DNA from 3 places in the Pseudoalteromonas sp. UBA2102 genome. Region 3 is predicted to be linked to each of the others. Evidence: predicted binding sites of a transcription regulator. Region 3 holds the regulator's gene; each other region holds the start of a gene.
The links. Region 3 encodes FliA, which starts transcription of late flagellar genes. Its sites were predicted from a motif close to CTAAAGNTNNNNNNNNNNNNGCCGATA; they were not measured.

Region 1 (6,423 bases), on a different contig from region 3:
TGAAAACTTTAAGTACATTGGCAAGCAAACATTTACAGTGCAAGCAGGGCAATCGCATAATGTGCCACTGTCACTTGTGATGGACCCGTATGATTTAAAAGCGCCAATGACGGAGTTTAACTTTGTACTTTCACCGGTTAATGACCCCGATGAAAGCATATCGCAACCGAGTAACTTTTTTAAAGCGCGATAAACACACTAACAAAAGCGGGGTAACCCGCTTTTTACATTAAGAAGCCCATGAGTAAATTTAGTTTTGAAGATTTAACGCCCGACTTAATTCTCGATGCGATAGAAAGCGTTGGTATATATGCAGAGTCAGGTTTATTAGCACTTAACAGCTACGAAAACAGAGTCTACCAATTTAAGGCGGAAGATGGCCTGCGCTACGTTGTTAAGTTTTACCGACCAGAGCGCTGGAGCAAAGCGCAAATACAAGAAGAGCACGACTTTGCATTTGAATTAGCCGAGGCCGAAGTACCCGTTGTTGCACCTATTAAGCACAGCGGAGAAAGCTTATTTGAGCACCAAGGTTATGTATTTGTGTTATTTCCAAGTGTAGGCGGGCGACAATTTGAAGTTGATAACCTGGATCAGCTTGATGTAATGGGTCGTTTAATTGGCCGTATGCATCAGGTGGCTAAAAGCAAAGCATTTGAGCACAGACCTACCTTTAGCTGCGAAGAATATTTGCATACAGCTAAAGTTCATCTGCAAAAAAGTAATTTGGTACCTATGGGGATCAGCACGGCTTTTTACACCATATTGGACTTGGTTATTGAACAAGCGCAAGCACAGTATAAAAATGTGCAAGGGATCCGCTTACATGGTGATTGCCACGCAGGTAACATTTTGTGGGCAGGCGAAGCACTTATGTTTGTTGATTTAGATGACGCTCGTCAGGGGCCGGCCATTCAAGATTTATGGATGATGCTCAGTGGCGATCGTCAAACACAGCTGTTACAGTTAGACACCCTTGTAAATGCGTATGAAGAGTTTTGTGATTTTGACCACACTCAACTCAAATTAATTGAACCGCTTCGTGCAATGCGTATTATTCACTATATGGGTTGGGTAGCTAAACGATGGAGTGATCCTGCGTTCGTACGGAACTTTTCATGGTTTGCTGAAGACAAATACTGGGAGCAACAAATTTTAGCGCTTAAAGAGCAGTTTGCAGCACTGCAAGAAGCTCCGCTGAAGTTATTGCCATAAAATTTTATTTAAAAAGTACACGAGATACCAATGCTTAAAAAATTGAAACTGAGCCTACTACTTTTATGTTTACCATTTGCAGCCCTTGCTGCACAGTTTGAAGCCGATAACCAGTATACTGTTATTGATGTAGAAAAAAGCGCAGAGCCGCAAGTAACCGAATTTTTCTCGTTTTACTGTCCGCATTGTTTTAAATTTGAGCCTGTTGCAAAGGCAATTGAAAAAAGCCTACCTGAGGGCACTGAATTTATAAAAAATCACGTTAACTTTTTAGGCGGTGTATCACCACAGGCACAAAGCAACTTAAGCTACGCCTACTTAATCGGTAAAAAGCACGGTCAAGCACAAAGTATCAGCGACCAAATTTTTAAAAGTATTCATGTACAGCGCGCACCTTTAACGCAAATGAAAGACGTTAAAAAGCTGCTTGAAGTTAACGGTATCGATAGTGCAACGTTTGATCAAGACATTGCCAGCATGCCAATTATTTCAGCTGAGCGTGCAATGCAAGATAAACAAAACAAATATTCAAAACTAGGTGCGCTAACTGGTGTGCCTACCTTTATTGTAAACGATAAATATAAAATAAACATTAACACCATTAATAACCAGCAAGAACTGAATGAGTTAGTTGCTTTTTTACTAACACTTTAATCTCGGAGAACAATAACAATGATCAAATTAGTTAAAGCAGGTTTACTTGCATTACTATTGCCTATGGCTGCGAGCAGTGTAGCCGCCACTTATGAAGAAGGCGTACATTACGATGTAGTTGCTGAGCGCGCGACTAAAAAGCCAGAAGTAAAAGAGTTTTTCTCATTTTATTGCCCTGCTTGTAATAACATGGAAGCGTTAATTGGTGAGTTTAAGCCAAAGCTAGACAAAGACGTTAAATTTAAAAAGAGCCATGTTGATTTTGTCGGTGTTCGCGATCCAGAAAACCAACAAATGATGAGCCAAGCGCTGGCCACTGCGGAAGTACTTCCACAAAAAGATAAAATTGTTGCGGCTATTTTTAATCACATTCACACTAAGCGCGCTAAATTTAACGAGCTTGCAGATGTAAAAGATGTATTTGTAGCGCAGGGTGTTGATGGCGATAAGTTTGATAAACTATACAAAAGTTTCTCGGTACGTACATTAAGCTCTAAAATGAAGCGTGACCAAAATTACTTTAAAGAAAAAGGCGCGCTACGTGGCGTACCAACCTTTATCGTAAATGGTAAATACAAATTAAACCTAGGCCGTGAGTCTGGTATTACCGCGCCAGAAGATATTAGTAAATTAATTAATTATTTAGCGAACAAGTAAGGTTTGCTAAAACAAAAAAGCTCCGTAAGGAGCTTTTTTGTTTATAGGGATGTAGTAATGGAAAAAATATTAATATCGAGTTGTTTATTTGGCTTACCTGTTCGATACGATGGTAAAAGCCAAGCATTATTACACCCGCAAATTAATGTATGGCGTAAAGAAAATAGGTTAGTTATGTTTTGTCCTGAGGTGGCTGGTGGATTGCCAACACCTAGAGCATCAGCAGAGATAAAACAAGGCAGAGTAGTAACGAGCACTTATGAGGATGTAACTAAAGAATTTAAATCAGGTGCAGCTAAAGCCCTAGACTTATGTAATGAGCATGCAATTCGTTTTGCTTTACTTAAAGAGTCGAGCCCTTCGTGTGGTAGAAATACAATTTACGATGGTAGCCATAGTGGGGTAAAAGTACAGGGCATGGGTATGACTGCTAAGTTGCTGATGGAGCATCAAATTGAAGTGTTTAGTGAAAATCAAATACCAGCACTTATAAAGGTGCTGGCATTATAATATTAACTCACTATTTTCTTTGTAAGAAAACACCCGATTCTATGTGATGCGTATAAGGGAACTGATCAAATATCGCAAAGCGCTTAACATTATGAGTACGGGTTAAATGATCTAAATCGCGCTCAAGCGTTTCTGGGTTGCACGATATATAAATAATGTTCTCGTAGTTGGCTACTAAGTCACAGGTAAGGGTATCCATACCTGCGCGTGGAGGGTCGACTAAAATAGTTTGGCAATCGTAACTTTTTAAATCTATCCCCTCTAAACGCGAAAAGGTACGTTCGCCATTCATTGCCTGGGTAAACTCTTCACTCGACATACGAATTATATCTAAGTTATCTACCTTATTTTTAGCAATGTTGTATTGCGCTGAATGCACAGAAGACTTAGATATTTCAGTAGCCAATACGCGATTAAACGAACCCGCCAATGCAATAGAGAAATTACCATTACCACAGTAAAGTTCCAGCAGATCATTACTCAGTGGTTTACATAAGTCTTGTGCCCACTCCAGCATTTTTATATTCACTTTAGCATTAGGTTGCGTAAAGCTATTTTCTACTTGTTGATAAATAAGCTCCTGGCCGTTTATGGTTAAACGCTCAGTAACAAAATCATTGCCTAGTACTTCTTTTTGTTTGCGCGCACGACCGATAAAGTCAATGTTGTATTTGCTGCTCAGTTTTTCTTTCAGGGCTTTTATTTCAGTTAGCCACTGCTCATCGAGTGGTTTGTGATAAAGCAAGCTTACTAAAATCTCGCCACTTAATGACGATAAATAATCGATTTGAAACAGCTTACGGCGTAATACTTCACACGACTTTAAATTATCAATCATCACCTGCATAACCTCACCAACTAATGGCGCGGCAGGGTCAAAGGTGTCGACGCGAATTTTTTCTTTCGTGGCCTGATCAAACATAATATGAAATAGATCGTCCCCATCGTGCCATACTCTAAATTCAGCACGTTGGCGGTAGTTAATTGGCTCTGAGCTAAACACCTCTAACGCTTGCACACCAAATCGCTTAAATTGCGACGTAATACGCTGCTCTTTTTCATTTAGCTGCGTATCGTACTGTGTGGTATCTATTTTAATCACTGCCATTAATGCTACTACCTTATTTATGAGATCTATTTATCGGCGCTATTGTAGGGAGCGAGCAGTATTTGTCTAGTTTTGCTGATAATAAAGTTGCTGTTTTTTTAAACATGCACTTTAGTTTTGTCACTATTAGCCGATAATAAGCTAAGTACGTAACGGAGGTGGATCATGAAAATCGGTAATTATGGCTATACGCCAAACAACAACGTAAACAAATTCAATAATAAAGAGGCGCTACAGCAGCCAACAATCCAATCTCCGCAAGAAAGTTCATTACAGCGAGGCAGAGAACTTGCTGCAAAAGTGCTTGGCGACAAAATGGCAGAGCAGCTAGGTTTACCTGTTGAGCAAAAACAAGCCGATAAACCTTTATTCGATTTTGATGAAATAGTAAAAAATGTACTCGACTTTGTATCTGGCGCAGTTAATAAAGCCAAAGCCAATGGTGCCGATGACGATAAATTAAAAAATATGTTAGATGATGCGCGCTCAGGTGTTCAAACCGGTATAGACGAAGCGGTTGATGAACTAAAAGGCACCGGTGTATTTAACGAAGAAATGCAAGAGGGCATCGACAAGTCAAAAGAAGGCATTTTTGAGGGGCTTGATGAGTTTGAGCAAACCCTATTTAACCCACAAGCGGCCAGTGTTAGCGTAAGCCAAGCACAATATGTAAGCATGAGCAGCAATGCCGAGTATAAGTTTACAACGGCCGAAGGTGATGAGGTCAGTATTAGCTTTGCTGATGCATATGAGTCTCAAACAGCGAGCGGGTATCAACAAAGCAATAACAGCGAATCGTTTGCCAGCTCGTCGTCGCAATCTCGAGAGCTGTCTTTTTCAATGTCAGTTAATGGTGATTTAAACGAGCAAGAGCAAGATGCCATTAACGCCATGATGGAAGAGCTACAAGGTGTAAGTAAAACATTCTTTAGCGGTGATTTGGATGAAGCATTTGAAAAAGCACAAGAACTGAGCTTAGGCAGTGAGCAACTTGTTGCATTTTCAATGGACCTTCGTCAAACAAAAACAGTCGCTACCGTTAAAAGTTATGAGCAATATCAGCCAAACCCAACAAAAGAGGTAGCCGATGCGATCGCACCTTTTAATGACGATCTAAAAAATGCATTTGATAAAGCATCGCAACTAGGCCTACAAGATCAGCTTGCCGGTATTATAGAGTGGCTAAACCAAGATCAAGCAGCGGTCGATCAGCTAGTTGATTACACACAGGCAATGTTTGAAAACCTAAACCAATTAAATTCAGCGGGCGATGCACTCGACGGGCTAAAGTCTGAGCAAAGCTAAACTACTTTCTTTTATAAATAACTCATGGCAAACTGCCGTTCTTAATAAACAGTAGGAACCAAAGTTTGTCAGCCCACATAATGGTATTTGATTCAGGTATAGGTGGCACCACCGTGCTTGAGCATATTCAAAAGCGTATTCCAGATGCACAGTACAGCTACTTTATGGATAATGCGTTACTCCCTTATGGCGCGCAAACCCAGCAAACTATTATAGGGCGTTTATGCTCACTCATTTATTTTATTGAGCAAAACGCGCTTAATGTCGACCTTATTGTTATAGCCTGCAATACAGCCTCTACATCAGCCTTAAGTGAAGTACGCAAAATTACATCAATACCTATTGTAGGCGTAGTGCCAGCAATAAAGCCTGCTGCTGAAGTAACTAGCACAAAGCACATCGGCTTATTGGCAACCCCCGCCACAGTTGCAAGCCCCTATACTCATACATTAATAAAAGAGCATGCCAGCAACGTAACAGTGAGTTTATATAGCAGTGTTGAGCTGGTGGCATTGGCAGAGCAGTTATTTTTCACTCAGCAGCTAGATACACTCAAACTGCATAAAGAGCTTACGCGTTTGCGCATTAACTCAGATATAGATGTACTTGTACTAGGTTGCACACATTTCCCAATTCTTAGCGATGCTATACAAGCGTACTTTAATAACGCAGTGCAATTACTCGATTCAGGCGCGGCCATTGCTAGCAGAGTAAACTACCTACTAGAGCAGCATAACTTTGGAAATAAATTTACAGACAAAAAAAAGCCGCTGCAATATTATGCAACGGCTGATGTTTTGAGTAATAAGCTAGCTATAAAGCACGTTACACTGATTGATCCGTCTCAGTACGTAAAGAGCTAGAATCATCTTCTTGTTTTTGTTTTGCCTCACGTACTTTTAAAGTACGCTGTTGGAACTCACTATCGTTTAACTTAGCAATTGCATTGTCTGCATCTGCCTGTGCCATTTCAA
Region 2 (6,423 bases), on a different contig from region 3:
ATAAAATAAGTTTATTGGTGGTTTCATCATAAACAATGCCGTGAATATTTACCGATATTTGCACACCATCGGCATCGCTTGGTGTAATAGTACGACTTGGCATAGCGGTAAATTCACCGCTTACAAAATTATCGTAAACCGCGACATCACCGTTGGTAAGTGCTACATAAAGTCGGTCGTTTACGTGGTCATAATCAACATCCCACGGGGCGGCTTCGGTAACAGTAGTAGCAAGCGGCGCGGCATCTCCCGCTGCAGCACTGCCAAATGTGGTAATTTGCATGGCACCAAAATCAGCTATAAATATCAGCCCGCTATTTTTTGCAATCGCTATGCCCTTAGGGTTAACCAATGTAGTGGCAGGGCCTGTAATTTCACGGTCTTGATTAGTACTAAAGCTTGCACCATCATCGCGATTGGCAAGTTGGCATATAGTTTTAATGCTACCATTTTCGCTGTCGCTTGCTTGTATTAAATTACCGAGGCTATCAAAGGCTACGCCTTCATTTGCAGTGGTATTAAAGGTTTTTAATTTGGCAGCGTTCTGGTTTATTAAATCAACAGTGCCTGCGTTTTGCTCACCGTTATTAGCTAAAATAAACGTGGCAGCACTAAAGCCGGGGTTACCGTTTGTGCCATCGCTTCCATCTTGACCATCTGCTCCCGGCGTACCGGCTAAACCGTTTTCTCCATCATCACCGCTACACCCTGAAATACCAAGTACTATCCCAAGCGCTAATGCTGAAAAACAAAGGGGGCGTTTAAGTGAAATGTTTTGTGTATGAAGGTGAGTTAAATTAGCTTTTTTCATCATTTTTACCTTTTAATATTCCATCAAATGAAAGTAAATAACGTGCCTGTTTATACTCCTCAGTACGTACTATTTACTGTGTTAACCTCATAGAGATAACGCGTAGAAATACACATTGGATGCAAATATTTAAAAATAAAAAACAAAAAAGGAGCCATCAGGCTCCCTTTAAAAACTAGCTAGCAAAAATAATTAAGCGATAAACGATTTTATTGAATTTAAAATGCCTTGTTCACCTAAGCCCATTTCATCATGCATTTGCGCTTGTGTGCCGTGCTTAATAAATTCATCAGGAATACCTAAGTTAAGCACTTTTAGGTTGGCTTTTTGCGCTGCTAAATATTCATTAACCGCTGAGCCTGCGCCACCACAAATAGCGTTGTCTTCAAGCGTTACTATTACATCATGAGTTTGGCTAAGCTCATCTAATAAACTTGTATCAAGTGGCTTAATAAAGCGCATATTAACTAGCGTTGCCCCTAGCTCATTTGCAGCAAGTTGCGCGTTTTCAAGCAAAGTACCAAAGGATAAAATAGCAATTTTAGCACCTTGCTTAATGGTATTGGCTTTGCCTATTTCTAGTAGCGTCATTTCGCTTTGAATATCGGCAGTACCGGCACTACCACGAGGGTAGCGAACTGCTACAGGGCAATTAGCTTTATAACCGGTATAAAGCATATGGCGGCACTCGTTAGTATCACTTGGGGCCATAATAACCATGTTGGGAATACAGCGCATAAAGCTTAAGTCGTACGCACCTTGGTGTGTTTCGCCGTCGGCGCCTACAATACCAGCGCGGTCTATAGCAAAAAGCACAGGTAAGTTTTGCAGTGCAACATCATGGATAAGTTGATCATACGCACGTTGTAAAAAGCTCGAGTAAATAGCTACAACGGGTTTTAACCCTTCACAGGCAAAACCGGCGGCCAATGTGACAGCGTGCTGCTCTGCTATGGCTACATCGAAATACTGCTCTGGGTGTTCTTTTGAAAAACGCACCATACCTGAGCCTTCACGCATTGCTGGGGTAATAGCCATTAATTTTTTATCTTGCTCGGCCATATCACACAACCAATCACCAAACACCTTAGAGAAAGTGGCGGCGCCAGGTTTAGATTTAGGTAAGCTTGATGTATTAGGGTCAAACTTTGGCACACCGTGATAGCCAATAGGATCAGCTTCTGCGGGTTTATAGCCTTTTCCTTTTTGGGTTTTTATATGTAAAAGCTGAGGCCCTTTTAAATTACGCATATTACGCAGTGTATCTACGAGCATATTTACATCGTGGCCATCAATTGGGCCAATGTAATTAAGACCTAGTTCTTCAAAAAAGGTACCTGGAATAACCATTCCTTTTAGGTGCTCTTCTACTTTACTGGCAAGCTCTTTAACAGGAGGCACGCCAGAGAGTAACTTTTTACTGCCTTCGCGAATATTTGTGTAAAAGCTGCCAGATAAAATACGCGCAAAGTGATTAGTTAACGCACCGACGTTTTCAGAAATCGACATTTCGTTATCATTTAAAATGATTAACATGTCAGATTTTACATCGCCTAAGTGGTTCATTGCTTCAAATGCCATACCTGCTGTAATGGCGCCATCGCCTATAACAGCAACAGTTTTGCGGCCTTTACCTTCTTTTTGAGCCGCAATAGACATACCAAGCGCTGCCGAAATAGAGGTACTTGAATGGCCTACGCTAAAGGTATCGTATTGGCTTTCTTCACGAAAAGGGAATGGATGTAATCCGTCTTTTTGGCGAATTGTATGCATTAAATCGCGTCGTCCCGTTAAAATTTTATGCGGGTACGCTTGGTGGCCTACATCCCATACAAGGCGATCTTCTGGTGTGTTATACACATAATGTAGAGCAACGGTAAGCTCAACAGTTCCTAAACCAGACGCTAAATGGCCGCTACTTTGCGAAACAGAGTTGAGTAAATAGTCTCGTAACTCGTTGCTAAACGCAGGGAGTTTATCTTGCGCTATATCGCGTAAGTGGGCTGGTTCGTCAACCAAGTTAAGTAATGGATACTTGCTACTATCAAGTGTCATGGTATTTATTTTATCCTTCGCTAACACCGGTGCTAACTTATTAGTTGTTACCGCTGTTGAGTAATAATGTCAGTGCTAAATGGCAATACGTATATGTAACACTCAATGGTCACGTTTAATCAGGTAGTTTGCCAGCGCCGCTAGAGTAGAGGTATCAGCATCTATTTTGTTTAATGCTTGATGCGCTTGCTCTATTAAATTTTGCGCCATTTGCTTGGCACCTTGCATACCTAATAGGGCCGGATAAGTTGCTTTATTAGCAGCTAAATCAGAGCCTTGTGGCTTACCTAAAGTAAATGTGTCACCTTCAACATCTAAAATGTCGTCGTGCACTTGAAATGCCAGCCCTATAGCATACCCAAAAACACGTAAGTTTTCTAAGGTTTGTTTGTCTGCTTTTTCGCTACATAATGCACCCAATGTAATGGCACAGTTGATTAAGGCACCCGTTTTTAATTTATGAATTCGTTCAAGCTGTTGTACTGTAATCACTTTATCTGTGGCTGCAATATCTAGCCCTTGCCCGCCGACCATGCCTTCAAGCCCCGATGCTTTAGCCAGTGCGCTGATCATTTTTACTTGTGTTGATGCGCTGCAGGTGAAATTGTGAGTCGAGATAAGCTCAAAGGCTAATGTTTGTAGTGCATCGCCTGCTAAAATTGCATGCGCATCGTCAAACTCTATATGGCAAGTTGGGCGTCCACGGCGAAGGTCGTCATCATCCATGGCTGGTAAATCATCGTGCACCAACGAGTAGCTATGAATACACTCAATAGCAGCAGCAAGAATATCTAAATCTTGCTTATTAGCTCCGAGCATTTCGCCACTTGCGTAGACTAAAAAGGGGCGTAAACGCTTGCCACCGTTAAATAAGCCGTACTGCGTAGCTTCTTTTACTGTGTGTGCGGTATCAAGGGGTTGATCAAAGTACTGTTGCAGGGTCTTTACGACATCTTGTTGAGCACATTCTATTTTTTCTTGTATGCTCACGGTTATTCCATATCGTTGTTAAATGAAGTAAGCGCTGCTTTTTCGTCATTACCCATCAAAATAGACACTTTTTGTTCTGCTTGTTGTAACTTACCCGTTGAGGCGTTAGCTAAGGCTATACCACGCTCAAATTGCTTTAACGACTGCTCAAGCGATAAATCACCTTGTTCCATTTCACCGACAATGGTTGATAGTTCTTCGAGTGCTTGTTCAAAACTTAGGTTTTCAGGTTTTTTAGTCGCCATGTTTAATTTCAGCCAGCATGATAAATTTAGGAGCCAATTTTAGGGGGAATGCTAAACTAGGTCAAAGGATGATCGTTGTTTTTTGAGTTATATCAGTTTAAATCGTATTTTTACCAAGTATAAGATGCGTATTAGTGCTCACTGTGTACAATAAAATTAATCAGTCGCTAGGCGAGTAGGGTATCTTGATCTAAAATTAGGCCAAACACAGTGTTTTACACTTTTTTCAAAAATGGCTTAAGTATTTCAGTATCTTGCCGATAAGCAGTTAATAATAAAAGTTTGAATAACAAAGTATAATACTTTGGAGGAAATGTGGATTTAGCAACCATAATTGGGATCCTTGGCGCAATTGGTTTAATTGTCATGTCCATGTTTATGAGTAGTAGCGGTGAAATGGGGATGTTTGCCGATGCGCCTTCTAGTGTAATTGTATTTGGTGGCTCACTATTTATTGTGTTATCAAACTTTACCTTGTCGCAGTTTTTGGGCATAGGTAAGGTTGTTGGTAAAGCATTTATGTTTAAAATCGAATCGCCAGAAGAGCTGATTGAAAAAGCAGTAGAACTTGCTGATTCAGCCCGTAAAGGGGGGTTTTTAGCCCTCGAAGAAGCCGAAATACCAAACCCTTTTATGCGCAAAGGTGTAGATATGCTCGTTGATGGCCACGATGCTGATGTAGTTCGTGCCACGCTTCAAAAAGACATTTCTTTAACCACAACTCGTCACGAACTGGGCGCCGGTTTATTTAAGTCACTTGCCGATATAGCCCCAGCAATGGGTATGATAGGAACGTTAATAGGCTTAGTTGCTATGTTATCTAACATGGATGACCCTAAAGCCATTGGCCCCGCAATGGCGGTGGCATTATTAACTACTTTATATGGTGCATTTTTAGCAAATGTAGTGGCTATTCCTATTCAGGTAAAACTTGAGCTTCGTAAAGACGAAGAAGCCATGAATCAGCGTCTAATACTGGATGCTATTTTAGGTATTCAAGATGGCCAAAACCCGAAAGTAATTGAAGGTATATTGAAAAACTACCTTGCTGAGTCTAAGCGCAAAGTAGATACCGAGGAGTAACCATGTCTGATCAAGAGTGCAAATGCCCACCACCAGGTCTGCCTGCTTGGATGGGAACATTTGCCGACTTAATGTCGCTTTTAATGTGCTTTTTTGTACTTTTGCTCGCGTTTTCAGAAATGGATGTACTTAAATTTAAGCAAATAGCTGGCTCGATGAAGTTTGCATTTGGTGTGCAAAACAAAATAGAAGTAAAAGATATCCCTAAAGGGACCTCGGTTATTGCGATGGAATTTACCCCAGGTAAGCCTGAACCTACCCCGATAGAAACCATTCAGCAACAAACCGTTGAAATGACCCAGCAAATGTTAGAGTTTCAAGCGGGTGATGAAAGCTCTGCTGGTGGTAGACAAGAGCAACGTGGCGATAAACGTGGTGGCGAGTCACGTAGTACATCGCAGCAGCAATCTTCAGAGCAAGCAACTTCAGCCGCCGATCAAGAACAAACTAACGAGTTAGTGAAAAAAATAGCGCAACAGCTCGAAAAACAAATTATCGACGGTGCAATCGAGCTTGAATCTTTAGGGCAGCAAATCATTATTCGTATCCGTGAAAATGGCTCATTTCCCTCTGGCAGTGCTTTTTTACAACCTAAGTTTAAGCCCATAATTCAAGATATTGGTGAGTTATTAAAAGATGTACCTGGAGAAATTACGGTATCGGGTCACACCGATGATTTTCAGGTTTCTAACGAGTTATATATTAATAACTGGGACTTATCGTCAAAGCGTGCTGTAGCAGTAGCAAGCGAATTACAAACAGTACAAGGGTTTGATAAAAACCGCATGATGGTAGTAGGGCGTGCTGATACTCGTCCACTTGTTCCGAATGATTCAAACGAAGATAGGCGTAGAAATCGCCGAGTAGAAATATCAATCTTACAAGGTAAGGCTAAAGAGTCAGACCCTATTGATGTGCGCTAGGCGAGTAGCGGGCGCTAATTTCTCTAATTAAGTTTCTTTTTAAGGTACTTAATCGCCTAAGTATCTTGGCAAGCTCATTATTTTAGCTTAAAGTACATTTCCTTAACATATGTAATGGATGCGCTGTGAAAGTTATAATTAAATATTGTGATATGCCAGGTAATGGTGATGGTACCGACGACGATACAAAAGAAAAATAAGGTAAAACATTTTGCCTGATTGGTTTTTGTATTTCGTTAGTATTTTAAGTAAAAGCTGGGTCTTTATGCTAAGCCCGGCTCTTTTTATATTTTTTATATTTAAAGATTACTTAGCC
Region 3 (6,423 bases):
GGTGGTGAGCTGCTCAACCGAATTAAAGGGGTGCGTAAAAAGTTATCTCAGGAGCTTGGCTTTTTAGTACCGCCTGTACATATTCGCGATAACTTAGAGTTAGACCCTAATGCGTACCGTATTACCATGATGGGTGTTTCAAGTGGTGAAGGCGAGCTCAAACATGGCGATGAACTGGCCATCAACCCAGGGCAAGTATTTGGCCCTATTAAAGGGGTTGAAACCAAAGACCCTGCATTTGGCTTAGATGCGGTGTGGATAAAGCCTGATCAAAAAGACGAAGCACAGTCACTAGGTTACACCGTGGTTGACTCAGCCACTGTGGTCGCCACCCACATTAGCCAGTTATTAACTAACAGTGCCGCATTATTGCTAGGGCATGAGGAGGTTCAAAACCTGCTTGATATGTTAGCAAAAAGCCATCCACGTTTAGTAGAAGGGTTAGTGCCAGAAGTACTACCACTGACAACCGTTGTAAAAGTACTGCAAAATTTATTAAACGAAGGTGTGGCTATTCGTGATATGCGCTCTATTGTTCAAACCCTTGTAGAGTACGGCCCACGTAGCCAAGATGCCGATGTTTTAACAGCTGCAGTGCGTATTTCGCTGCGCCGTTTAATAGTTCAAGACGCTGTGGGAATGTCATCAGAAATCCCTGTCATAACCTTGGCGCCTGAGTTGGAACAGATGTTGCATCAGTCATTACAAAATGCAGGCGACGAAGGTGCCGGAATAGAACCAAGCCTTGCTGAGCGACTTCAAACATCATTAAACGAAGCGCATCAGAATCAAGAAATGGCCGGAGAACCTTCAATATTGCTAACGTCAGGAATGTTACGCACTGTGTTATCTCGTTTTGTTAAGTACACCATACCGGGTTTAAGGGTGATGTCTTATCAAGAGGTACCAGATGAAAGACAGATTAAGATTGTCAGCTCAGTAGGCCAACAATAAAGATTTTAACAGGGGTTGAACCATGAAGATTAAACGTTTTTTTGCCAAAGATATGCGCACCGCACTGAAAGAAGTTAAAGATGAGCTAGGTGTTGATGCCGTTATTATGTCGAACAAAAAACTCGCTAATGGTGTAGAAATTGTTGCCGCAGTAGATTACGACAAAGCAGCCCCTAAAGCCGCAGCACAACCACAGGCAGCGCCTGCTCCGCAAAGAGCCGTGCAACAGCCTACTCATAACTTTGTAAAGCCAGAGCCTAAGCGTGCGCAACCTGAGCCACAAGCAAAAGTAGCTGATAGCTTACAAGCTTTATTAGAGCGTCAGTCGCCACGCCCTCGCTCTCCTGAGCTAGCCTCTATGTTTTCGCAATCAGGTATTGATACGTCTGAGCATTACCAAGAGCCAGCACAGCCACGTACGACAAATATGTTTGCTCGCGAAAATGAAGCGCCAAAACGCATGCAAACCCAAGCAGACAGCCTAGGCTTTGATGACTTAGATCAAGACTTTGACGATTTAGATGCGCCGGTTGCACCGCGTAGTCAAGCTAATAACAACGAAAGCGCCCAAATGAGCGCGATGCGTGATGAAATGAACGCAATTCGCCAGTTATTAGAACACCAAGTATCGGGTTTAATGCAGCAAGATATGGCACGTCGCGACCCTACACGTGCATGCATGATTGACCGTTTAGTTGGCATGGGAATAGATAAAGACGTTGCAGAGCAAATGGCGTGTTTTATCCCAGATGACGTATCGCGTCAGCAAGGTTGGAAAGCATTATTGCAAATGGTTGAAGATCAAATGCAAACCACCAATAACGAAATTCTTCGCCAAGGGGGTGTGTATGCCCTTGTTGGGCCTACTGGTGTAGGTAAAACAACCACAGTTGCTAAACTTGCCGCATTAGGCGCACAAAAGTATGGCGCCGACAAAGTTGCCCTAATCACCACTGATACATACAGAATTGGTGCGTATGAGCAGCTTGCAACGTATGGTCGTATTATTGGTTGTGGTGTTAAACAAGTAAAAGATGCCAATGAATTAGCCGAAGTTTTATATCATTTACGCAATAAGCGTCTAGTATTAATTGATACAGCGGGTATGAGCCAACGTGATTTACGCCTTACAGAGCAATTAAATACGTTAATGCGCAACCAGCGAGTAGATATACGTAGTTATTTAGTATTAAGTGCCACAGCACAAATAAATGTACTGCAAGAAACCGTAAGACATTTTAAAAAGGTTCAGCTAAGCGGTTGTATTTTCACTAAGTTAGATGAATCATTAAGTTTAGGTGAGATTATTAGTATAGCGATTCAAAATCGTCTTCCAATAGGGTATCTTACTAATGGTCAGCGTGTACCAGAAGATATTCGCGTTGCAAATGCTGAAAAACTAGTAAAAAAAGCTGAGCAATTGTATTTAAAAAGAGCAAAAGCACAACATTCAAGGCACCAAGCAGTGGCGCCAAGCACAGTAGGGATGTATGATTAACACAGTATTAGATCAAGCAAGCGGCCTGCGCAAAATGAGTCAAAACAACAACAACGGCGTAAAAGTTATCGCTGTCACTGGCGGTAAAGGAGGGGTGGGTAAAACCAACGTCTCTTTAAATACTGCTATTGCTTTAGGGCAGCAGGGTAATCGTGTATTAGTATTAGATGCCGATTTAGGCCTAGCTAATTGTGATGTAATGCTAGGACTACGTGTTGAAAAAAACTTATCTCATGTCCTTTCAGGCGAGTGCGAACTTGACGAGATTTTAGTTGAAGGCCCAGGCGGTATTAAAATCGTGCCTGCTACATCAGGTTCGCAAAGTATGGTGGAGCTAACCCCATCTGAGCATGCTGGGTTAATTCGTGCCTTTAGTGAGCTTAATACCGAATTTGATATTTTAATTGTAGATACCGCCGCTGGTATTTCTGACATGGTGCTGAGTTTTTCTCGTGCAGCGCAAGATGTCATGGTGGTGGTGTGTGATGAGCCGACCTCTATTACTGATGCCTACGCGCTTATTAAAGTACTTAGCCGCGAGCATGGCGTTTATAAATTTAAAATTGTTGCAAACATGGTGCGCAGTATGCGCGAGGGCCAAGAGCTTTTTGCAAAGCTCTCTAAAGTAACAGACCGCTTTTTAGATGTGTCTATGGAGCTTGTTGCGACTATTCCATATGATGAAAATATGCGTAAATCTACGCGTAAACAAAAAGTAATTGTCGATCTTTTCCCTAATTCACCAGCAGCAGTCGCGTTTAAAACATTAGCGACAAAAGCAGTAAAATGGCCTATACCTAATCAACCTTCAGGACATTTAGAGTTTTTCATTGAGAAGCTAGTAAACGGCTGATTATGACAACATCGGTGAAAAGAGCTATGGGATATCAATCAACACAAAATTTAAATGTGATTGTTGAAAAGCACGCGTCGCTTGTCAAAAAAGTGGCGTGCCATTTAATAGCTCGCCTTCCTCCTAGCGTTCAGCTTGATGACTTAATTCAATCGGGAATGATTGGCCTTATCGAGGCCTCAAAAAACTTTGACGCCAGTAAAGGGGCAAGCTTTGAAACGTTTGCTGGTATTCGTATCCGCGGCGCTATGCTTGATGAAATGCGCAGAGGGGATTGGGCACCACGTTCGGTGCACCGTAAAAGCCGATTAGTAGCCGAAACTATCACAGAATTAGAAAATAGCTTAAATAGAGAACCAAAAGATACTGAAGTAGCTGAAAAACTTGATATTTCGCTAGAAGAATACCATCATATTTTAAATGATGTTAATTCCAGTAAAGTGCTTGGTATAGAAGACCTAGGGGTAGATGAAGATGTTATTAGCCCTGCAGGTCAAGATTTAGCGCTAGACAAACCATTTAATAATGTTAAAAATGAACGGTTTAATAATTCATTGTTAGAGGCAATAAAGTCTTTACCAGAGCGAGATGCAATGGTGCTTTCTTTGTATTACAACGATGAAATGAATTTAAAAGAAATTGGGCATATACTCGATGTAAGTGAATCGCGTGTAAGTCAGATACATGGTCAGGCGATGATTAAGCTCAAAGCAAAAATCAATGACTGGATAAACTAGTAGTAAGTAAATTATAGGTTAAGACCTCACCGGAGGATGTTTTGGATAAAAACATGAAAATTCTTGTTGTTGATGATTTCTCTACAATGAGACGTATTATAAAAAATCTGTTGCGTGACCTAGGGTTCACGAATGTTCAAGAAGCTGACGATGGTTCTACAGCATTACCTATGTTGCAAAATCAGGTTTTTGACTTTGTTGTAACCGATTGGAACATGCCAGGCATGCAGGGTATTGACTTGCTAAGAGCCATTAGAGCTGACGAAAAATTAAAACATATTCCGGTTTTAATGGTGACGGCAGAAGCTAAAAAAGAACAAATAATAGCGGCAGCGCAAGCAGGTGTTAATGGCTATATTGTTAAGCCATTTACTGCTGGTACTTTGAAAACTAAATTAGAAAAAGTGTTTGAACGCTTAGGTTAATGAGAGGAGAGGCTTATGTCAGCACCAGCTGCGCCTCAAATTACTTTAGAACAAGCTCGTCAGCTCGTCGTTTTTTTAGAAAATGGTGAGCAAGATAAAGCAGATCAATTAATTTTAGATACTGCCTCTCAAGAGCAATCGCAGCTTTTTGCTGAAGTAGGTAAGTTAACACGCCAATTACACGAAGCCCTTAAAAGCTTTGAACTTGATACGCGTTTAACCGATTTAACCACTGATGCAATACCGGATGCGAAAAAGCGCTTAAACTATGTCATGGAAATGACAGAAAATGCAGCTAATAAGACAATGGATGCGGTCGAAGCAAGCCTTCCTATTGCGCAGCAGCTAGCAGATGAAATTGCACATATTAAGCCTACTTGGGATAGGCTTATGAACCGCGAAATAGAGCTGGGCGAGTTTAAAACCTTATGCCACAGCATCGACAAGTTTATGAACAGCTCTCATCATAAAACTGATGAGTTGCAAACTTTAATGACCAATGTACTAATGGCGCAGGATTTTCAAGATTTAACAGGCCAGGTTATCCGCCGTGTAATTGAATTAGTCAGAGAAGTAGAAGAAAGTTTAATCCACCTTTTAACAGCATTTGCTGCACAAGATGACAGCATTGTTGAAAGTAAAGAACAACAAGAAACAGAAGAACTGGTTGCCGCACAAACATTAGCAGGTCCTGAAGGCCCTATTATTGATAAAGAGTCGCGAAATGATGTTGTATCTGACCAAGACGAGGTCGATGACCTATTATCAAGTTTGGGCTTCTAAGAGGAGAGTAACTGCATGAGCTTTGAAGTCGATGAAGATATTTTACAAGACTTTCTTGTAGAGGCTGGAGAAATCCTAGAGCTTTTATCTGAACAGTTAGTTGAGCTAGAAAATAACCCAGAAGATACTGAGTTACTAAATGCTATTTTTAGGGGCTTTCATACCGTAAAAGGGGGGGCAGGCTTTTTAGCTATGACTGAGCTTGTTGATGCCTGTCATGGTGCTGAAAACGTATTTGATCTTTTACGCCAAGGGGTTAGAACTGTTAATTCAGAATTAATGGATGTGATTTTACAAGCACTAGATACCATTAATGAAATGTTTGCCACTATTCAAAACCGCGAACAGCCAGACCCAGCAGACCCTCAATTATTAGAAACCCTTCACAAACTTGGTCAACCGCCTACGGATGACGAGCTTACTGAAACAGCCCCCGACGTTGTTGAACAAGAACCCGCAGCTCCCGTTAGCGCAACAGATGATGAAGACCCATTTGCATTTGATGAACTATTTGATGCGGCAGGTTCAAGCCCTTCAGCAGATAGCACGCAAATTGATGAAATTACAGAAGATGAATTTGAAAGCTTACTCGATGAGTTACACGGCAAAGGCCAAAGCCCGGTGTCGCAACCAAGTGCAAGTGCAGAGCCAGATTCAAGTTCAGATATTACCGATGATGAATTTGACAGTTTATTAGATGAATTACACGGTGTAGGTAGTTTTGGTCCTGTTGCAGGAGATACCTCAAGCAGTGAGCCAGAAGTAAAACACACAGCACCACCGGCGGCTGTTGCAAATGATAGCGGTGATGATGAAATCAGCGATGATGAATTTGAAGCACTGCTTGATGAACTGCACGGTAAAGGCGCCGCACCAGAATCAAAAGAAGCTGACACACCTGCACCGCAGCCACCTAAGGCTGCACCTGTAGCACAAACGCCAGCAAAACCTACGCCAGAAAAGCCTACGCCAGCACCTGCAGCAAAACAAGCTCCGGCGGCTAAAGCCGCTGCGCCTACACCTAAAGTGGCTGAAAAACCAGCGAGTAGCGCTGCACCTAAAAAAGCTACGCCTCCACCTGCTGAAACCACAGTACGTGTTGATACAAAGCGTTTAGATCAAATAATGAATATGGTTGGCGAGTTGGTATTAGTACGAAATAGGTTGGTCAGT

Region 1: B2R65_RS05120 (DUF5610 domain-containing protein) is a predicted target of FliA. The motif match lies at 4,254-4,280, and genes of this name have one in related genera.
Region 2: pomA (flagellar motor protein PomA) is a predicted target of FliA. The motif match lies at 4,338-4,364, and genes of this name have one in related genera.

Annotation. Positions count from the first base shown of each region.
Region 1 covers NZ_DCYU01000042.1:19,241-25,663, forward strand. Annotated here, with positions in the region: gene ccoG (cytochrome c oxidase accessory protein CcoG) at 1-193, shown strand, start outside; gene B2R65_RS05095 (serine/threonine protein kinase) at 241-1,215, shown strand; gene B2R65_RS05100 (thiol:disulfide interchange protein DsbA/DsbL) at 1,246-1,869, shown strand; gene B2R65_RS05105 (thiol:disulfide interchange protein DsbA/DsbL) at 1,888-2,526, shown strand; gene B2R65_RS05110 (2-thiouracil desulfurase family protein) at 2,584-3,036, shown strand; gene trmA (tRNA (uridine(54)-C5)-methyltransferase TrmA) at 3,047-4,144, opposite strand; gene B2R65_RS05120 (DUF5610 domain-containing protein) at 4,310-5,449, shown strand; gene murI (glutamate racemase) at 5,515-6,312, shown strand; gene B2R65_RS05130 (RNA recognition motif domain-containing protein) at 6,275-6,423, opposite strand, start outside.
Region 2 covers NZ_DCYU01000017.1:2,218-8,640, reverse strand. Annotated here, with positions in the region: gene B2R65_RS01610 (hypothetical protein) at 1-811, opposite strand, end outside; gene dxs (1-deoxy-D-xylulose-5-phosphate synthase) at 1,004-2,866, opposite strand; gene ispA ((2E,6E)-farnesyl diphosphate synthase) at 2,969-3,856, opposite strand; gene B2R65_RS01595 (exodeoxyribonuclease VII small subunit) at 3,859-4,101, opposite strand; gene pomA (flagellar motor protein PomA) at 4,417-5,184, shown strand; gene B2R65_RS01585 (flagellar motor protein MotB) at 5,187-6,107, shown strand; gene B2R65_RS01580 (hypothetical protein) at 6,319-6,423, shown strand, end outside.
Region 3 covers NZ_DCYU01000111.1:30,105-36,527, forward strand. Annotated here, with positions in the region: gene flhA (flagellar biosynthesis protein FlhA) at 1-954, shown strand, start outside; gene flhF (flagellar biosynthesis GTPase FlhF) at 977-2,452, shown strand; gene B2R65_RS15135 (MinD/ParA family ATP-binding protein) at 2,445-3,305, shown strand; gene B2R65_RS15140 (RNA polymerase sigma factor FliA) at 3,332-4,042, shown strand; gene cheY (chemotaxis response regulator CheY) at 4,084-4,467, shown strand; gene B2R65_RS15150 (protein phosphatase CheZ) at 4,483-5,250, shown strand; gene B2R65_RS15155 (chemotaxis protein CheA) at 5,266-6,423, shown strand, end outside.